2 regions of the Paenibacillus sp. BK720 genome follow, and region 2 is predicted to be linked to the other one. Evidence: riboswitches for the same ligand, from Rfam matches in the RefSeq annotation. Region 2 holds a riboswitch; the other holds the start of a gene.
The links. A riboswitch is a leader RNA that binds a small molecule or an ion and turns the genes downstream of it on or off. The one in region 2 is predicted to bind thiamine pyrophosphate.

Region 1: another riboswitch for thiamine pyrophosphate. It lies ahead of thiC (phosphomethylpyrimidine synthase ThiC); the one in region 2 lies ahead of FHT67_RS10765 (ABC transporter substrate-binding protein).

What each region holds. Positions count from the first base shown of each region.
Region 1 is NZ_JAASRQ010000003.1:556,222-561,243, reverse strand. Features, by position in the region: gene FHT67_RS14575 (OmpL47-type beta-barrel domain-containing protein) at 1-1,065, shown strand, start outside; gene FHT67_RS14570 (NAD(P)-dependent alcohol dehydrogenase) at 1,101-2,102, opposite strand; gene FHT67_RS14565 (hypothetical protein) at 2,224-2,688, opposite strand; TPP riboswitch at 2,836-2,939, shown strand; gene thiC (phosphomethylpyrimidine synthase ThiC) at 3,228-4,991, shown strand.
Region 2 is NZ_JAASRQ010000002.1:917,152-922,173, reverse strand. Features, by position in the region: gene FHT67_RS10785 (TatD family hydrolase) at 1-49, opposite strand, end outside; gene FHT67_RS10780 (ABC transporter ATP-binding protein) at 71-820, opposite strand; gene FHT67_RS10775 (ABC transporter permease) at 817-1,593, opposite strand; gene FHT67_RS10770 (thiamine-binding protein) at 1,583-1,885, opposite strand; gene FHT67_RS10765 (ABC transporter substrate-binding protein) at 1,919-2,953, opposite strand; TPP riboswitch at 3,097-3,209, opposite strand; gene FHT67_RS30495 (glycosyltransferase) at 3,401-4,714, shown strand; gene FHT67_RS10755 (GDP-mannose 4,6-dehydratase) at 4,774-5,022, opposite strand, start outside.

The DNA of each region.
Region 1 (5,022 bases), on a different contig from region 2:
AATCGGGATGTTCAAGTGGCCGTAACCGCTAAAGACAACTCGGAAGGTAAAGTAGAATCGTTTTACGCGTTAAACAACGATAGCTTTTCCGATTACATAACGCCGGTTACCGTAACCGCTGAGGGCAATCATACATTTACTTATTACGCGGTTGATGCGGCAGGCAACAAAAGCAGCGTGGCTTCGGTCCATGTCCCATTGGACAAGACCGCTCCAACTGCGGTGTTAACGCAATCCGGCGGACAAGTGGCAGACGTTGTTGAGACGGCGACTCTTGTCTATGAAATTGCAAGCAGCGACTCGCTTTCCGGTGTTGCTTCGGAGCAGCTGCTCTTGGACAATAGCGTAATTGCAAATGGATATTCTATCGCAGCCTCCAAGCTTGGTATCGGAAGCCATACGGTCAAATATACGGTAACCGACAACGCAGGCAATACGTCCACCGCAAGCTACGCGTTCAAAGTGACAAGCAAGCCGCTTGCCGCCGGTGCTCCGGGAACGCCCGTCTTATCCCATGACAACGGCTGGGATAACGGTCTTCAAGACGGTAGCTATACGGTAACGATGAACCTGTGGTGGGGCAATAACGGCACAGAGTACAGACTGTATGAGAATGGCGTGCTGGTCGATACCGCCCAATTGAAGGACGCCTCTCCTTTCGCCCAATCCGTTCAAACCAAAATCGCGGGCAAAGCTAACGGAACCTACACGTACACCGCGGAATTGATGAATGCCTACGGCAAAACGTCCAGCAGCACGCTGGTCGTTCAAGTAACCGACGCTTCACCGGGCAAAGCCGTCCTGTCCCATGACAACTGGGATCAAGACGGAAGCTACAAAGTAACGATGAACCTATGGTGGGGCACAAACGCATCGGAATATCGCTTATACGAGAATGGCGTGCTAATTGATACGCAATCGCTGAAGGAAGCTACTCCCGCGGCGCAAACCGCCGTAACCGCCGTTTCGGAGAAAAAGCCCGGCACCTACGAATACCGCTGCGAGCTAGTGAATGCGGCAGGCGTTACCACTAGCGATACCATTACCGTTACCGTCACGAAATAATGGGATAAAAAACGAACGTCAAGAAACCCCAAGCCTTATGGCTTGGGGTTTTCGCTTTTCATGCGGACAACGATTTTGCCTTTAAACTCCCCTTCCCCGAAATACCGGAGAGCCTCGGCGGCATCCTGCAGGCCATAAAGCCGGTCAATGACGGGAGCAATCCGGCCCGCCTCAGCAAGCGACCGCCATACCTGTTGATCCGCCTGATTCGGCTTATGAACCAGAATGGTCATGTTCTTCTTCTCAAGCCTGCGGAATAGCGGTGCGGCCAGCAGGGTCTGGAGAAGACGCGGCATTAAGCCGCCAATCATGACGTACGTACCGCCTTTCTTAAGCGCACGCTTTACCTTGAAGACCGAACGGGTCCCCACTACATCGAGGATAAGATCGTATTGCCTTCCGGTCGCGGTAAAGTCCTCTTTCTCGTAATCCAGCATATGATCCGCTCCGAGTGACAGCAGCATGTCCCGCTTGCTTGCACGGTCCACGGCGGTTACTTCAGCCTCATGCAGCTTGGCATATTGGATCGCAAACGTCCCTACGCCACCCCCTGCCCCATTGATAAGCACATGCTGGCCCTTCTGCAAATTCCCTTTATCGCGCATTCCCTGCAGGGCAAGCACGGCGGCTTGCGGAATCGCAGCCGCTTGCTCGAAGCTTAGCCGCTTCGGCATTGGGGTCAAGGCATCCTCACGCGCGCATACATATTCGGCAAATCCTCCCCAGCTGCAGCCGGATAGATCGCCGAACACCTCGTCGCCCGGCCGGAACCGCGTGGCGGAGGCGCCAACGGCAATTATTTTCCCGGCAATATCCGCGCCAAGAATCGGATACCGCGGCTTGCGGAAGCCGCCAATGCGGGTTATGTACGGCTTGCCGCGGAGCAGATCCCAATCCCATGAATTGACCGAAGCGGCATGAACCTCGATCAGCACTTCATGCTCCTTCGGCGCAGGGACTTCCACTTCTTTGATCCGGAGAACCTCCGGCGAACCGTAAGCTTCATAGACCAGCGCTTTCATCGTAATAGACTTCATGGCAGCCCTCCATATTACACCGTTCAAATGGCGTTAAAGCTTTTCATCGCTTGGTTGATCCGTTTTAGAAGAAGCGGGTTATCTTTATTGTACGACCAATAGGTAAAGCCGGGTGCAAATCTTATATCCATCTAAAAAAGAAACCGTAATCGACTTTTACGTTATTCTTCTTCGCCCAGTCAGCGATATCAGCGAAGCCTTGCTCCTCTTTATCCACGTACCTGAAGCACATGCGGACAGGAACAATTCTCGCGCCATGAGGCTTGATCCCGATAATGGGGTGAACCGAGTCCCTTCTGATCATGATGACCTTAATTTGCTCCGGAGCAATCGTATTTCCATTGAGCAAAAGCGCATCCTCCCGCAGGCAGAGATCAATCGGCTTCTGAACGGCCCGGTACAGCGACCAAAGCAATGCGGCAGCGCAGAAGCAGAACACCGCGATTCCGAAAATAGACAAGGCGGTACCGTCGTCTTTCCCCCGCAGCTTGCTAACAAGAAAGAGTGAACACAGCACCGTCATCCCGAAAATGTTCTTAACGCCCGAAGGGTTTCTGACCGCATGCTTGAATGGCTGATTGTCCAATTCATCCAACCTCCCCTGATCAAGTACGAGATTGTATATTACTATTCCATACACGGCCAAATCATCCTGCCTATGAGCCATGAAATGAAAAATCCGCTTGAAAGCTTGCTTGACAGAAACTGGATACGAGTGTACTCTTGTCACTAGGAATTCCACTAGGGGCGCCCGCAAGGGCTGAGATAAGGCGTAGCCTTGGTCCCTTCGAACCTGATCTGGGTCATGCCAGCGTAGGAAAGTGGTCTTGTGCGCGTCAGTCATATGCGATAGAAACGGGTGCTATTGTCATTCGTCCGTTTCGATTTGCACGGATTTCGACACCTCAAGCCGCTCCCGACGGGGCGGCTTTTTTCGTTGCCGGATATCGTCCGGCCGCATCAAAAGCTGTCTTTGTGGGAGCGGCCGGGGGGATGCGAGCTTTGCCCTGCCGGGGCGAGCTCTGCCTATTCGTCGTGCCTAACGCGTACATTCTCATTTCCCCTAACAACGGCCTCCTAGCGGACATTCCTGAATCTATCGAATGTTCTTAAGGAGGTTTTTTGATGCCGATTTTATCGACGCCGCTGCCGGGCAGCCGCAAAACGTATGTGAGAGGATCGAGGGAAGATATTCGGGTTCCCGTGCGCGAAATCGTATTAGCCGACAGCCAAGGGAAAGACGGACAGCCGCAGCCGAATGAACCGGTGCAGGTGTATGACTCTAGCGGCCCTTACACGGACGAGTCCTACGAGGCCGATGTACGCAAAGGGCTCCCGATTGTGCGGGGCGGGTGGATTAACGAACGTTGCGACACGGAAGCCTACGACGGCCGCATCGTCAGGCCGGAAGACAACGGCTTTGCAAACGAGGAACGCGCGAAGGAGAAAGGCGCGGAAGTATTTCCCGGCCTGAACCACCGGCCTCTTCAGGCACAACCGGGGCGAAACGTGACCCAGCTTCACTACGCCCGCAAAGGCATCGTCACTTCGGAAATGGAGTTTATTGCGATTCGCGAGGGTGTTGATCCCAAGCTGGTCCGTTCGGAGGTAGCCCGCGGACGTGCGGTTATACCGGCGAACATCAATCATCCCGAACTCGAACCGATGATCATCGGGAGCCGCTTCCATGTAAAGATTAACGCCAACATCGGCAATTCGGCCGTTACCTCCTCTATCGAAGAGGAAGTCGAGAAGATGACGTGGGCGACCCGCTGGGGAGCGGATACGATCATGGACTTGTCCACGGGCAAAAACATCCATACGACCCGCGAATGGATTATCCGCAACTCCCCCGTTCCCGTTGGCACGGTGCCGATTTACCAGGCGCTTGAAAAAGTGAACGGAAAAGCGGAAGACCTGAGCTGGGAAGTGTTCCGCGATACGTTAATTGAACAGGCGGAACAAGGAGTCGATTATTTCACCATTCATGCCGGCGTGCTGCTGCGTTACATTCCGCTTACCGCCAAGCGCGTCACCGGCATCGTTTCCCGTGGCGGCTCCATCATGGCCGCCTGGTGTCTCGCTCACCACAAGGAAAACTTCCTCTATACCCACTTTGAAGAAATATGCGAGATTATGAAAGCTTACGACGTAACGTTTTCGCTTGGGGACGGCCTTCGTCCAGGCTCCATTGCGGACGCTAACGACGAAGCTCAATTCGCGGAGCTGAGAACGCTTGGAGAATTGACGGAAATCGCTTGGAAGCATGATGTTCAGGTTATGATCGAAGGGCCGGGCCACGTTCCCCTGCATCTGATCAAAGAAAACGTCGATCTCCAAATGGAAATCTGCAAGGAAGCGCCGTTTTATACGCTGGGGCCGCTGACCACGGACATCGCGCCGGGCTACGACCATATCACATCGGCGATAGGAGCGGCGATGATCGGTTGGTTCGGAACGGCAATGTTATGCTACGTAACGCCGAAAGAGCATCTGGGCCTTCCCAATAAAGAAGACGTTAAAGACGGTGTCATCGCCTACAAAATAGCGGCGCATGCCGCCGACCTCGCCAAAGGACATCCCATGGCGAAACTCCGGGACGATGCCTTGTCGAAGGCAAGGTTCGAATTCCGATGGCGCGACCAGTTCCATTTGTCCCTTGATCCCGAACGGGCAATCGCCTACCATGACGAGACGCTGCCAGCCGAGGCGGCGAAAACGGCTCACTTCTGCTCCATGTGCGGACCGAAGTTCTGCAGCATGCGGATTACGCAAGACATCCGGGAATACGCGGAAGCACGGGGTCTGAACAACGAAGAGGCTTTCCAGGCCGGAATGAAAGAACAGGCGGATTCGTTCAAAATGTCCGGGAGCAAGCTGTACGGCTGAAGCAAAACGACGCATATCTAGGGGTGAAAAC
Region 2 (5,022 bases):
CATAGGAATCCAAATGAATATGCGCATCGATCGCCTTTTTCCGTTCCATGATGATCGTCCTCCTTCCCGCTTAATGAAGCAGCTCATGAATCTTCTGCTTCAGCTCGTTAAACAACGGTTCCCGCCATAGCTGCGGGGAGCGTGGTCTTTCGAAAGGCACTTTAATCTCTTCCAAAATAACTGCCGGCGCCGCCGACAATACGATGATCCGGTCAGACAGGAGCAAAGCTTCCTCGATACTATGCGTAACGAGGAGAACCGACCGCTTGTTCTGCTCCCAGATCGACATCAGCCATTGCTGCATCTGTTGTCTCGTTAACGCGTCAAGCGCGCCAAACGGCTCGTCGAGCAGCATTAAGGTCTGGGGGGATAGCAGCGCCCGCAGAAAGGATACCCGCTGCTGCATGCCGCCGGATAGCACATGGGGATAAGAGTCCGCGTACTCCGCAAGGCCGATGCGCTCCAGCCATTCACGCGCCTGGCGGCCCGCCTCCTTGCGCTCCGTTCCCGCAATTTCAAGTGCAAGCACAATATTGGCCGACACCGAACGCCACGGCATCAAAGAGGCTTGCTGAGGCATATACGAAATATGCCCCCGGCTGCCGGTTACCGGCTTGCCTCCGATCCAGACTTCACCGGCCGACGGCTTTTCCAATCCGCCAATCAACTGGAACAACGTTGTTTTCCCGCTGCCGGAGGGACCGATAATGGAGACGAATTCGTTCTCGGCGACGGTGAGCGACAAGCCGTTCAGAACGTTTTTCCGGCCGGATTCAAAGCTTTTGCTGATCTCTTTTAGTTCAAGCGCCGGAGCTGTCATGCCCTTCCCCCTCCTTTCGTCGGACGCCACCGGATGACAAGCCTTTCGATGAGAGCAACCAGTCCAAATAAAGCGAGGCTCAGCGCCACGATCAGAAAGACGGATGCAAACACCCTTGCCGGCTCATAGCCCTTGGATGACAGAATCATATAATGGCCTAATCCTTTGTCCGCCCCAAGCCATTCGGCAACTACTGCGCTAAGAACGGCATAAGAAGAAGCGATTTTGAGGCCCGAGAATAAATGCGTAACGGCATTGGGCAATTCGAGCCGGATAAACAGCTGCCAGTCACCCGCTCCTATCATCCGCATATAATTGCGAAGAGTCGGATCGGTGTCCTTGAAGCCGTTCAGCATGGCAACGGATACCGGGAAGAAGCATACGATCCAGACCAGAATAAGCTTCGGCAGAACGCCGTAACCAAGCCATATCGTTAGAATCGGGCCAATCGCGATAACCGGAACGTTTTGCGTGACGACTAGCAGCGGGTAGACGGCCCTCCGGACAAAAGGGATAAGATGCAGAATGGCGGCTAGAACGATTCCGGCAGCCGCGCCACCGCCGAATCCGATAAGCGCAAGCTCTACCGTTGCCCAGGCATTGTCCATTAGGCGAGGCCAGACGTCAAACGTTTCTTGTACAATCGTCGTTGGCGAAGGCAGCTCCCATTCGGGAACAACCCCTCCGTCAACCGACAGCTGCCATGCGGCAAGGATTAGAATGACGAGCAGCAGAGAAGGCCAGACCGCATGATACCAGCCTTTATTGCCCATCCGGATACTTCTCCAACAGCCGGCCCATGGAAGCTCCGTTCGCTGGATTGAAATAGACTTTCACCTGCGAAATGACGGACGGACAGCCCATCTCGGTCATGGCTTCATTCATGGCCTGCACGATTTGAAATAGTTGAGGGAGTTCGCCCTCCATCGTAGTCTCCAGCGGAGCTACCCGGTAAGGAACGCCGGATGCCTTTATAATCTCGATAGCGCGGTCCACATACGGAATAACGCTTTCCCCGTTTGGCGTCGTTGGCAGAATTTGAATACTTACAAGCGCGTTAGCCATCATCGTCAGCTCCTTTTCTCCTATGGTTTGATCCTAAGCTTTCGGCAGGAAGTCGTTCGTGAAGGCCTTATCCGCGTCGAGCTCCTTCTCCAGCAGCTTGTGCTCGAACATCCACTGTGAATAATTAACCCATACTTCCTTCTTCTGCACGCCCCACTGCGAAGCGTCATCCGTATATTTCGGGCTGAGCCACTTCTGGCTTGCGCGAACGAGATCGGCATTCAGATCCGGCTCAGCCTTGATCAGCACCTCCGCCGCATCCTCCGGATGGTCAATCGCAAACTGATAACCTTCAGCGGCGCCGGCAACAAACGCCTTTACGATCTCAGGCTTCTCGGCGATCATTTTTTCGCTGGTTTCCAGAAGAGGCGTATAGTAATCCAGCTTGTCGCTGTAATCGGTCAAATAAACCATATTCAGCTTCTCGCCGCGCAGCTCCGCTTCAACGCCGGTCCAAGCGTAATAGATCCAGGCAAAATCAATGTCCCGCTTCACCGCCGTGAAGAAATCCGTGTCGCCGATGCTGAGCATTTTCACCTTCTTCACATCCGCTTTCTCCTCCTGCATGAGAGAGCCGATAACCGCCTCTTCTACCGGAGCACCCCAGCCGCCGTAGGTTTTGCCTTCGAATTTTTTCGGAGAGTCGATTCCTTTGGACGCCGGAGAAGCGAAGCCCGAAGTATTATGCTGGATCACTGCGGCAACGGATACGAGGGGCACGCCCGCGATACGCGCCATAGTGAGCGATTCCTGGTATCCGACGCCAAACTCCGCTCCGCCGGAAGCGACCATTTTATCCGCGCCGTCCTGACCGGGTTGAATAATCTCGACATCAAGACCCTGCTCCTTGAAGTAACCTTTATCCCGCGCCACGTACAATCCGGTATGATTCGTGTTAGGCGTCCAATCCAGAACGACCTTCACTTTGGTCAACGGCTTGTCCGCTCCGTTACCCGCCGGCTCGCTCCCCGCATTCTTATTGTTGTTCGAGCCGCATGCGGACAGCAGCACGACAACCGACAGCATAGCTGCGGCAATAGCGCCCCTTCTCTTTGCACCTGATCTCATCTTTCTCTCCCTCTCTCTTTTTGACTATGACGCTTGCTATTATGGCCGGACTACCTTCTGAACATAAAAAAAGCCCTCCGATGTCCGGAGAGCCATACAATTCGTCAGCTTTATTACAGGTCTGCCCCACCCTTGCATGGAAGGCACACCTAAATAACAATTCCTACGCTGGCATTATCCAGATCAGGTATAAGGGTCGGAATTTTCTTCGGAATTCCCTCTCAGCTAGCCTCAACCAGCTCCCCGGTGCTATTCACTTACGTCAGTAACCCCCATTATACCCTTTCTGCCCGAAAAAGCCAGCCTCGTTTTTAACAATAACAAGGATTAGGGTTAGTCATACGCCGTTTTTGCGGCTCGTAGGTTGTTGTCCTTATAGCCATGTGACGGGGATGAATAGTATGTAGTCGAGTGCATATCCGCTAATATCGAGAGGATTGAACCGGGGTGAAAAAACGACACAAGACGGGCAGGAAGTCCAAACAGCCGAGAAAGGCGAAATCTAGAACACGCAAATCCGGAGCCCGCTCCAGACCATCCGGCAAACGAACCGATAAGCGCAAGTCAAGGCGAAAGCATCGTCGGCTCTTCAAAAAACGCAGAACCCGGCAGCCTGCTGCGGAGCGGGCGACGCTTCAATCCGAAGCTTCCCTTCGGGAACCAGGCGTGAATATTATCGGCTTCGTTCATGCGGAGATGGGAATCGGGGAATCCTCGCGGCTTGCAGCGAAAGCGATCGATACGGCGGCCATTCCGTTTGGCCTTCTTAACTTTCCGCTTGCCGTAGCCTCGAGAATGTCGGATTACAGCTGGTCTCACAAGCTGCTGGACAAAGCCCGGTACAACACCAATATCTTTCATATGAACGCCGACTTTATGCGTCCTGCCCGAGAGCATTTCGGAAACGAGTTGTTCAACGGCCGTTACAACATCGGGTATTGGCATTGGGAGCTGCCGGAGTTTCCGGATGAGCATGTGGAGGGTTTCAGCCATGTCAACGAGGTCTGGGTCAGCAGCAAATTTGTTGCCGAGTCCGTCTCCAAACGGGCATCCGTTCCCGTTATAACGATTCCGCACTGTATCCAGGTACAAGTCGCGCCGAATATTAACCGCTCTTCCTTTGGTCTGCCGGAGAACCGGTTTCTTTTTCTAATGATGTACGACGTGCAGAGCTCTACCCTGCGCAAAAATCCCCGCGCGGTAATTGAAGCCTTCAAGCTGGCCTTTGACAAGAACGATCAGCGTGTCGGTCTTGTCCTGAAGGTAAACAATCCGGACTTTCGTCCAAACGAGCTTGCCGAGCTGAAGAAGCTGATTGCCGAACGGAGCAATGTGCATTTAATGGATAAAGTGTTAACCAGGTACGAAGTAAATGCCCTGCTGCAGTGCACGGACAGCTATGTCTCCCTTCACCGAGCAGAGGGATTTGGACTCGGTCTCGCGGAAGCGATGTATTTAGGCAAGCCCGTTATCGCTACGAACTGGTCCGGCAATACGGAGTTTATGAATGCGTCGAATTCTTGTCCGGTATCCTACCAGCTCGTTAATATCGGGCAGGATTGGGGACCTTACAAGAGTCATCAGATTTGGGCGGAGCCTAATATCCGCCATGCATCGGAATACATGCAGCGTCTCGTTACCGATACGCGCTGGCGGGAGTCGATTGCGGCAAGCGGCATGAGGACGATTCACAACGAGTTCTCTCCTGCCGTCATCGGCCAAAGGATCAAGAACCGGTTAAGGGAGCTTCGTCTGATCTAGACAAATACAAAAGCCTGACCCGGCATCGGGATGGATCTCCCCTGCCGGGTCAGGCCTTGTTAAGCCAGCTCATTGCGCCAATAATCCAATAAATCCTTCATTGTTTGCTCAAACGGAATTTCCGGTTTCCATCCGGTCCGCTCGTAAAACTTGCCGTAATCCCCCACAAGCACCTTCACATCGGAGGGCCGAAGCCTTGTTTTGTCTTCCTCTATCGTAATATCCACGGTGCTATAGCTAAGCAGGATTTGGATCACTTCGCGGATTTCATGGCACTGGCCGGATGCGATATTATAGATTTCCCCAGC